Regions from separate parts of the Enterovibrio litoreus genome, predicted to be linked through region 1. Evidence: predicted binding sites of a transcription regulator. Region 1 holds the regulator's gene; each other region holds the start of a gene.
What was found. Region 1 encodes PurR, which represses purine synthesis genes. Its sites were predicted from a motif close to TNANGNAAACGTTTNCNTNA; they were not measured.
Positions count from the first base shown of each region.

Region 2: a site for PurR is predicted at 1,501-1,520, ahead of purL (phosphoribosylformylglycinamidine synthase). Genes of this name have one in related genera too.
Region 3: a site for PurR is predicted at 1,624-1,643, ahead of AB8599_RS05225 (uracil-xanthine permease family protein). Genes of this name have one in related genera too.

Region 1 is NZ_CP166194.1:1,884,153-1,887,438, forward strand. It holds gene torA (trimethylamine-N-oxide reductase TorA) at 1-36, shown strand, start outside; gene torD (molecular chaperone TorD) at 136-783, shown strand; gene purR (HTH-type transcriptional repressor PurR) at 1,213-2,223, shown strand; cyclic di-GMP riboswitch class I at 2,531-2,629, shown strand; gene AB8599_RS08220 (TfoX/Sxy family DNA transformation protein) at 2,745-3,286, shown strand, end outside.
Region 2 is NZ_CP166194.1:784,442-787,727, reverse strand. It holds gene purL (phosphoribosylformylglycinamidine synthase) at 1-1,325, opposite strand, end outside; gene mltF (membrane-bound lytic murein transglycosylase MltF) at 1,648-3,177, shown strand.
Region 3 is NZ_CP166194.1:1,194,775-1,198,060, reverse strand. It holds gene AB8599_RS05225 (uracil-xanthine permease family protein) at 65-1,468, opposite strand; gene AB8599_RS05220 (MBL fold metallo-hydrolase) at 1,768-2,535, shown strand; gene serC (3-phosphoserine/phosphohydroxythreonine transaminase) at 2,608-3,286, opposite strand, start outside.

The sequences.
Region 1 (3,286 bases):
GTAAACCCACTGTTCCCGGCGATGGATATCGCATAAGAGACAGTGTGAAGAAAAAGGGCAGCTTAGCTGCCCTTTTTTACTCTATGTTAGATACACTTACTAACACGCTTCGTTTCTCTAACTATCGGGATGACAATGCAAGAATTTATTGCCATTAACGAACAACGCGCCGAATTTTACTGGTGGATGTCTTCTTTATTTGCTAACGAATTGACGCAAGAAGACCTCAATAATTATCACGGCGCAGACATGGGTAATTACTTTTCATCGTTAGCGATGACTCAAGAATTAAAAGCGCCGATCGCCGACTTTCGCAATGCACTCGCCGCGCTAAAACTTCGCGAAGATGCGCAGCTCGAGCTAGCGGCTGATTTCTGCGGTTTATTCCTCAGCACGCCCAAAACAGGCGCATTACCTTATGCGTCTATTTATATCGGTGAAACCGGTCTGTTGAACGATAAGCCCGCGCAAGAAATGGGTCAATGGATGGAAAAGTACGGCATTGCTCAACGTAAAGATTTCAATGAACCGTTTGACCATCTAGCGGTTGTGCTCGATTTCATGGGCAACCTCGTGATGTTAGCCAACAAGGAAACCGAGGAAGACCGACAAGAAGCTATGATGCAAGAACAACAAGCATTTTTGGAAACCATGGTGATGCCTTGGCTAGGCAACTTTCAAAAGGCGCTTAACCAATTCGATCAATTCGGTTTTTATAAAGCCGCTGGTGCATTGCTAACCGCATTTATGACATTGGATCTTTTATTCCTGAAAGGCGAATAAACCCGTTTCCCAAAGAGAACATGAAGCCGGGCAAGCCCGGTTTTTTCTTTTTTGAGCACGAAAACCGGAAAAAACCTGCTATTTCCCAAGCTTGATACGCTTCAAGCTTATGCGAGTCGCTTCAATTGATTAATTGCGGGCGCGGTCATGAGCCAGTAAACTGTGAACGCAAGCGATTGGCATTGAGACGTTTCTGTAATTTTGCAAACACCTAGTCAAAATGCCACGCACAGTAACCCCCCCTAACTACCACACTTGATGGAAAGCAAGTTGCTGGCAGTGTCGAGAAAGCATGACGACAAGGGGCTGAGAGTCAGTCTCTCCACCTTTTTAAAACGAATCCATTACGCCGCTTAGCATAGCGGCGTAAACATATTGAGCAGCCTCTATTTTTCAAGCTGCGAATGAAAACGATAAGAAGATTACCCAATGGCAACAATTAAAGATGTCGCACGCATGGCTGGTGTATCTACGACAACCGTTTCACACGTGATCAATAAAACACGTTTTGTCGCAGAAAACACAACCAAGAAAGTATGGGCCGCAGTCGACGACTTAAACTATGCGCCGAGTGCCGTTGCGCGCAGCTTGAAATGCAATTCAACACGCACTATCGGCATGCTGGTGACCAAATCTACCAACCCATTCTTTGCGGAAGTGGTTCATGGCGTTGAAGAATACTGCTATCGAGAAGGTTACACGCTGATCTTATGCAACACCGAAGGTAACCTTGCGAAACAACGCGACTACTTGCGCATGTTGGCAGAGAAGCGCGTTGATGGTCTTTTAGTGATGTGTTCAGACCTGAATGAAGAACTCTTGACGCTGTTGGAGAAAAAGAAAGATCTGCCAATGGTTGTGATGGACTGGGGCACTCAGCACGTGCATACAGACTGCATTCAAGACAATGCGGAAATGGGCGGCTACATTGCAACCAAACACTTCATTGATAACGGCCACACTAAAATTGGCTGTATTTCAGGCCAACTAGATAAGCTGACTTGCCAGACTCGACTAGAAGGCTTCAGAAAAGCGTTGTCAGAAGCAGGTCTTGAAGAGAATCCAAATTGGATTGTTGAAGCTGACTTCGAATGTGACTCTGCCGTTGAAGCTGCTAACATGATTTTGGCTCAGGAAGATCGACCAACGGCGGTGTTCTGTTTCAACGACATTATGGCACTGGCTGCCATCAGTACCTTTCGTCAGGCTGGCTTAGACATTCCTAATGATATATCCATCATTGGCTATGACAATATCGATTTAGCCGCATTTTTCTCTCCGCCACTCACCACCATCCACCAGCCGAAAAATCGACTGGGCAAGACGGCGATCAAATTACTGTTGGAGCGTTTAGCTAACAAAGAAAACCAACAACAAATCTTCGTGATGCAGCCGGAATTAATTGTTCGCAGTTCGGTGAAAAATCTGCGCTCAGAATAACATTTCTCTAAAATCCTCAACACTAAAAAGCTCGGAAATAACCATCTGGGCTTTTTCTTTTCTGGCAAGTTTTCCGACACTTTCAAACACATTTTTGCGACTAACCTCTTAAACACCAAATTGTCTAGTTTTCTAGTGCTACCCTTTATCCCAGTCGGAAAACGACCAATTTGGTCAAAAATGTTTCTATTACAAAGACAACCGAATATTTTCAACCACATCAATAGGATCCTATCTGAACCAAGATCACATTTTTTGAGACCAGCAATAACGACAAAATGATGCGATTCAGTTAATCTAAACGCCGTTAAGAAAAAGGCAAACCACCGCGAAAGCGTGGGACGCAAAGCTTCCGGCCTCTCAACACTGAATTCAATTTCGTGTTAGTGGTAGCGGAGCTACCGATGACGTTAGCATTTCCATATCGGATTCTTCCGGTTGGTTGACAATTCTCTGAATTAGCTTTGCTACGTTGCTCCTTGACCATTCATCCAGGAACGTATTGATTGAGAATAAGTCACATGGATAAACCTACACTAAAAAACACACTAAAATTCTTCGAATGTCTGGGCAAAATCAAATCTCGATCCATGTTTGGGGGGTTTGGCATATTTTGCGATGAGACAATGTTCGCACTGGTCGTCACCGATCAGCTTCACCTTCGTGCCGGTCAAGCGAATGAAGCTGAATTCAAGAAACTAACGATGACGCCTTACGTCTACAAAAAGCGCGGTTTCCCTGTCGTGACTAAGTACTATGCTGTGCCGGACAATTGGTGGGAGCAACCTGACGAGTTGATGGCTTATGCCACCACCGCCCTCGCCATCGCTAGAGACGATCAGCAAGAAAAGAAGACTGCGGCGCCAACGCGTATCAAAGATTTGCCGAACCTACGACTTGCCACAGAACGAATGCTAAAAAAAGCAGGTATCGATTCTGTAGAGCAGTTGCACACTGAAGGCGCCGTGAAAGCCTATCAAGCGTTGCAGAAGTCGCATCAAGACTCGCTAAGTCTTGAGTTACTTTGGGCGTTAGAGGGCGCAATTGAAGGCAAACATTGGTC
Region 2 (3,286 bases), 1.1 Mb from region 1:
GGGCCGCCAAGTACGATAAGTTTCGCACCAACAGGGATCTCTTTTTTCTGCACATGCCCGTCGCGAATGTTACCCATGCCGCCCGCAATCATGATTGGCTTGTGGTAACCACGCACTTCTTCACCGTTGTGCGACGTGACTTTTTCTTCGTAGGTACGGAAATAACCCAATAGGTTAGGACGACCAAACTCATTATTGAATGCCGCGCCACCCAAAGGGCCTTCCAGCATGATGTCCAGTGCATTTACGATACGGCTAGGCTTGCCGAAATCCGTTTCCCACGGTTGTTCAAAACCTGGGATACGTAAGTTAGACACAGTGAAACCAACCAGACCCGCTTTGGGCTTACCACCGATACCGGTTGCGCCTTCATCGCGGATTTCACCACCCGAACCTGTTGCTGCGCCCGGCCAAGGAGAAATCGCGGTTGGGTGGTTGTGTGTTTCCACCTTCATCAGAATGTGTGTGGCTTCCTGATGGTAATCATATTGGCGTGATTCAGGATTAGGGAAGAAACGTCCAACGTTTGAACCTTCCATCACCGCAGCGTTGTCTTTGTAAGCAGACAACACATAGTCGCTGTTATGCTCATAGGTATTCTTGATCATTTTGAACAGGCTCTTGTCCTGCTCAACACCATCAATCGTCCAATCCGCATTGAATATTTTATGACGGCAGTGCTCTGAGTTTGCCTGAGCAAACATCATCAGTTCGATGTCGTTAGGGTTACGACCCAACTTGATAAAGCTTTCCACCAAATAATCGATTTCATCGTCAGCCAGCGCAAGGCCCAACTCGACGTTGGCCACTTCCAGTGCTTCACGTCCCGTAGAAAGGATATCAACCGCTTTCATTGGCGCAGGTGTTGCAGCAGAAAACAGCGCAGACGCGGCTTCCATATCCGCAAACACCACTTCCATCATGCGATCGTGCAGCAAACCAGCCAGCACTTTGTGTTGATCCGCTGTCAGCTCAGAGGCCATGTCAACATAGTAAGCCGTGCCACGCTCTAAGCGCTTAATCGCATGCAAACCACAGTTGTGTGCAATGTCTGTTGCTTTGGAAGACCAAGGAGAAATGGTACCAGGGCGAGGGGTAACAAGAATAAGCGTGCCCGCAGGCGCGTGCTCAGCGATAGTTGGCCCGTAGGTGAGCAGGCGATCCAGCTTTTGCTTCTCATCGGCACTCAAAGCAGTGCTGACATCGGCAAAATGAATATACTCTGCATAGAGACCCGTCACAGGCAAATCATTCGCCTGGCAGTTTTCTAGAAGTTTATTGACTCGGAATTCGGACAGAGCGGGGGAACCACGCAAAATTTCCATGTGCGTACGTCTCTCGGTTAGCGGTGAATTAAAGTGACATTGACCTAACTCCATGACTTTGATGTTGTAAAATCGATGGGAGAGTTACGTCGATACCACTTCTGTTGTTGCTTCTGGCGCATCCACTTGTGTTCGGGGCGCTATTATAGGGGAAAAATGTGGGCGACGTAACACTTGACGCAACCGTTTGCGCAACTTTTTTTCGCCAACGATAACTGTCACTATTGTGCGTCTAAACTTAGGTACCCATCCTGCTTCACTTTATGCGGGATGCCAGCTTTGATATAACAGTCGGGAATCAATAAAGAGTGAGCATAACTTTTTGAACGCGAATGCTGTAAAACGAATCTATCAACTACTTGTTGGCACCCTGTTAGTGCTGTTTCTTTCCGGCTGTGAATGGAAATACGATGACAGAACTGAATTAGAAAAAATTCGTGACCGTGGCGTACTTCGCGTAGGCACACTGAACAACCAACTGTCCTATTACATCGGCCCCGATGGCCCAACTGGCCTTGACTTAGAACTTGCCTCGCAATTCGCGCAAAGCCTTGGTGTGCAATTGGAAATGCAACCCGCTTATACCCTCTCGGGGCTATTCCCTGCGCTCGAGCGTGGCGACGTAGACATCATTGCGGCTGGCTTGACCATCACCAAAGATCGCCTCGACCATTTTCGCCCTGGCCCTGCATATTATTATGTCAGCCAGCAATTGGTTTACAAAAAAGGCCACTGGCGTCCGCGTAACTTGTCAGAGCTCAATAAAGACGGAGCACGCGTTGCCGTGGTGGAAGATTCAAGCCATGCACTCACTTTGCAAGCGGTTCAGCGCGAATATCCTGAGATGATTTGGGAAAGCGTAAAAGACACAGATGATGATGAGTTGTTAAAGCAGGTTGCAGATGGTCAGCTCGACTTCACCATTGCGGACTCCGTCGATATTGCCTTAATTCAGCGCATTAACCCTGATATCACAGTGGCACTGGAGCTGACCGAAGACGAACCCGTTGCTTGGTTTATGAAGAAGACACAAGACGACAGCGTGTATGCGTTGATGATTGAATTTTTCGGCAAGAAGACACAAAGCGGTGAACTGGCAGCACTAGAAGAAAAATACTTCGGTCATGTCGACAGCTTTGATTACGTCGATACCCGTGCTTTCCTGCGTGCCATCGACAGCAAATTGCCTAAATGGGAACCGCTATTTAAAAAATACGCAGACCAATTTGATTGGCGTTTATTGGCGGCGCTTTCCTATCAAGAATCGCATTGGAACCCCCGAGCCGTATCACCAACAGGGGTTCGCGGCATGATGATGTTGACCTTACCCACCGCAAAATCCGTGGGTGTAAAAAACAGACTCGATCCGGAACAGAGCATTCGGGGTGGCGCAGAGTATCTACACAAAATGCTGCAACGCGTTCCAGACAGTGTGAACGAAAATGAGAAAATTTGGTTTGCCCTTGCCTCTTATAATATTGGCTTTGGTCACATGATGGATGCCCGTCGCCTGACAAAATCTCAAGGTGGCAACCCTGATTCCTGGGCCGATGTGAAGCAACGTTTACCACTACTCGCCAAACGTCAATATCATCAACAAACACGCTATGGATATGCTCGCGGCTACGAAGCGTTAAGCTACGTAGAGAATATTCGTCGTTATTATCAAAGTATTGTGGGTTATGAGCAGGAAGAGGCACTCGCGATTGATGCCGATCTCGCAGACAATCTTGATGGCTTGCAGACGATCAATGTTGAAGAAGCGCCGGATGAAGTGGAGGAATTCACACCAACTGAAGTCCTTGAACCTGTCTCAGAAGAAAATTCAGGCCAAGAAGCAGATGACAAATAGGGGATCGCCCTTGTCATAGAGTGTTCACAATGGCAGGTTATAACTTACGTGTCAGAGGCAACAAAAACGCAGCACTGGCTGCGTTTTTGTTTAAATAGGAACGGAAACT
Region 3 (3,286 bases), 690 kb from region 1:
AAAAGCAGAAAAGGTAGCCACCGATATCTCGCGGTCACTACCCTTTCTTTTATTCGGATATGTTTTACCTCACTTCCTGCAACGCTTGTTTTTTCTCTTCTTCCTTGTCTTCGATTGGCAAGACAAGATTAAGAATGATGGCTGTCAAACCACCCGCCGCCATTCCCGAAGAAAGGATATTACGAATCCAATCTGGCATGAATTGAAGGATTTCTGGTTTTTGTGCAATTCCTAATCCCATGGAGAAAGACAACGCCATGATAAGAATGGCTCGACGATTCAAATCACAACGAGAAATGATGCGAATGCCTGACGCGGCAATCGTACCAAACATCACAATCGTGGCACCGCCCAGAACAGGCTCTGGGATCAATTGAACAAGCGTTGCAACGCCCGGAAGCAAGCCAAGAATTACCAACATACCCGCGACGAAGTAACCGATGTAGCGACTTGCCACACCAGTAAGTTGAATGATGCCGTTGTTTTGGCTAAACGTTGAATTTGGAAAACTATTCAACACCGCCGCCAACGCAGAGTTAACGCCATCAGCTAGCACGCCACCTTTGATGCGCTTCATGTAGATCGGACCAGACACTGGCTGCTCTGACGTTTCAGACGTGGCAGTGATATCCCCAATGGCTTCTAGTGACGTCACCAAAAACACGATCACCAAGGGAACAAGCAAGGTGAAATCGAATGACAGGCCATATTGCATCGGCTGAGGGATAGCAACCCAAGCGATATCTTGTGTTGGCGCGGTGTTGATCATACCCAGCGCAAACGCGATTAATGTTCCTACCGTCATGGCGATCACAATCGAGGACATACGCAAATAAGGATTGTTGATGCGATTAAGCAAGACGATGACTGCTAACACTGAGCCCGCAAGCAATAGATTCCTCAACTCCCCAAACGTGCCATTCTCAATCGCTGCATAACCACCGCCCATGGATGTTAGACCAACTTGAATCAATGTCAGGCCGATAAGCGTCACAACGATTCCTGACACCAGTGGCGTGATCACCCGCTGAGCATGCTCGATGACGCGCGACAGGAAGACTTCCGTTAATGACGCAATCATGATGGTGCCAAAGATGGCTGCCATCATGGTTTCAGTGTCTGCACCGCCCGCTTTCATCGCAAGACCCGCACCGATAATGGGCCCCAAGAAGTTAAAACTGGTTCCCTGAATAGACAACAACCCCGAACCTAGCGGGCCAATCGTACGAATTTGAATAAGCGACGCCAAACCAGACGCGAATAAAGACATGCTGACAATGGTGTTGGTGTCCGAGGCAGGCAAACCCAATGCCTGACAAATGATCAATGACGGAGTGACGACCGCAACAAACATGGCAAGTAAGTGCTGCACTGCGGCAAAAAGGGTCTGTGGAAGAGGTGGACGATCATCAAGACGATAAATCAGCTCTGAAGGACGAACATTATCCGAGTTTGGAGAAAGACTCATTTCATTACCTGCTGTAAATGTACTTACTTCGTCGCGCTGAATGGGCGAAAAAGTTACCTAACAATATGCCCTGTGATTGCTGTTACTCAGTGCTGTCAGATAGTTAAGTGACGATTGTGGGGTGATTTGCGCGCCATTTTATAGAGGGAAAAGAGAAAAGCAATCGTTTGCGTATGGCGAATGGCGTGTATGCCTACAGAATAAGCGCATTTAACAAACTAGAAACAAAACAAACATTAACCAAAAACAGTCGGTATACTCAGAGTGGTCGGATGAGAAAGGAGAGCCAAGTGATCGTGATGAAAACCCTCCATCAGTTGGATGGCTATATTCAATCTATTTATCTTGCTGAATATGAAGATAAGTTGTTGCTGCTGGATGGTTGTAGCCGCGCAGATATTGGTGTGGTCGCACGTTTTATTACACAGACTCTTCGCCGCCCACTGAGTGATCTCAAAATCATTGTCGTGACACACATGCATCCTGACCACGCCGGCGGCGCACATCGCCTTCGCGAGATCACCGGTGCCAGAATCGTTGCAAGTCTCACTAAAGGACAGTGGTATCAAGGACTCGACGGCATTTTGATGTTCTGGAGTGACATGCTATTGGCTAAGTGGATGGCAAAACGCAAAGGAAAACCCGCGAAACGGGTTCGATACTCCCGAAAGTTAACTGCCGACCATTACGTCGCTGATGGTGAAATTCTGCCTGTATTTACAGATTGGCAAGTCCTGCACACACCAGGACACACAGACAGAGACCTTTCATTGCTTCACCTTCCGAGCAACAAAGTGTATGTCGCTGATCTGATGGTGACAGTAAAAGGCCGTTACATCCCCCCCTTCCCGGTGTTTTTCCCAAATCAATATCGCCAATCATTAGCCAAAATTTTCGCCCTTAATCCAAGTGGGATTTACCTGGCCCATGGTGGTGAGGTGACATTGACACCAGAAAGCCAACGCTATTTGGCCGAAAAAGCCCCTGCGCTGCCCGTGACTCATTGGCGATCAGTAAAAGCAAAACTCAAACGTGCTCTGTTGAGCCCAGCCGAAACCACTCAATAAAAAGGCGAAAAAAAACCGCCACATTGGGCGGTCTGTTGAATTCATCGCAGGCATCACAATAAAAACAGAGAATTAGACGTTTTTCGCTTCAAACTCTTTCATGAAAGCAACCAAGGCTTGAACACCTTCCAATGACATTGCATTGTAAATAGATGCTCGCATGCCACCAACATCACGGTGTCCCTTCAACGCTTTCAAGCCACGCGCATCAGACTCGGCAAGAAATGCTTCATCCAATTCAGGGTTAACCAGTTGGAATGGCACATTCATCAATGAGCGATTATCTGGGTGGATTTGGTTCACGTAGAAGTCAGACGAATCAATGCAGTCGTAAAGCAACGCCGCTTTCTCTTCGTTTTTCGCCTGCATCACCTCAAGACCGCCCTGCTCTTTCAGCCATTTATAGACTTCACCCGCCAGATACCAACCAAACGTTGGCGGTGTATTGAACATGGAGTCTTTTTCAGCCAGCGTTTTGTAGTTAAGTACATTTGGCAAAAATTCTTTTGCGCGACCCAACAAATCATCACGAACAATCACTAAGGTTATCCCAGCAGGGCCAATGTTCTTCTGCGCACCAGCATAAATTACGCCGTATTTAGACACATCGATTGGACGCGACAAAATGGTCGAAGACATGTCAGCTACGATAGGCTTATCGGTCTCTGGAAGATCTCGAATTTCAATGCCGTCGATCGTTTCATTGGGGCAAAAATGCACAAACGCCGCGTCATTGCTCAGTTTCCAGTCT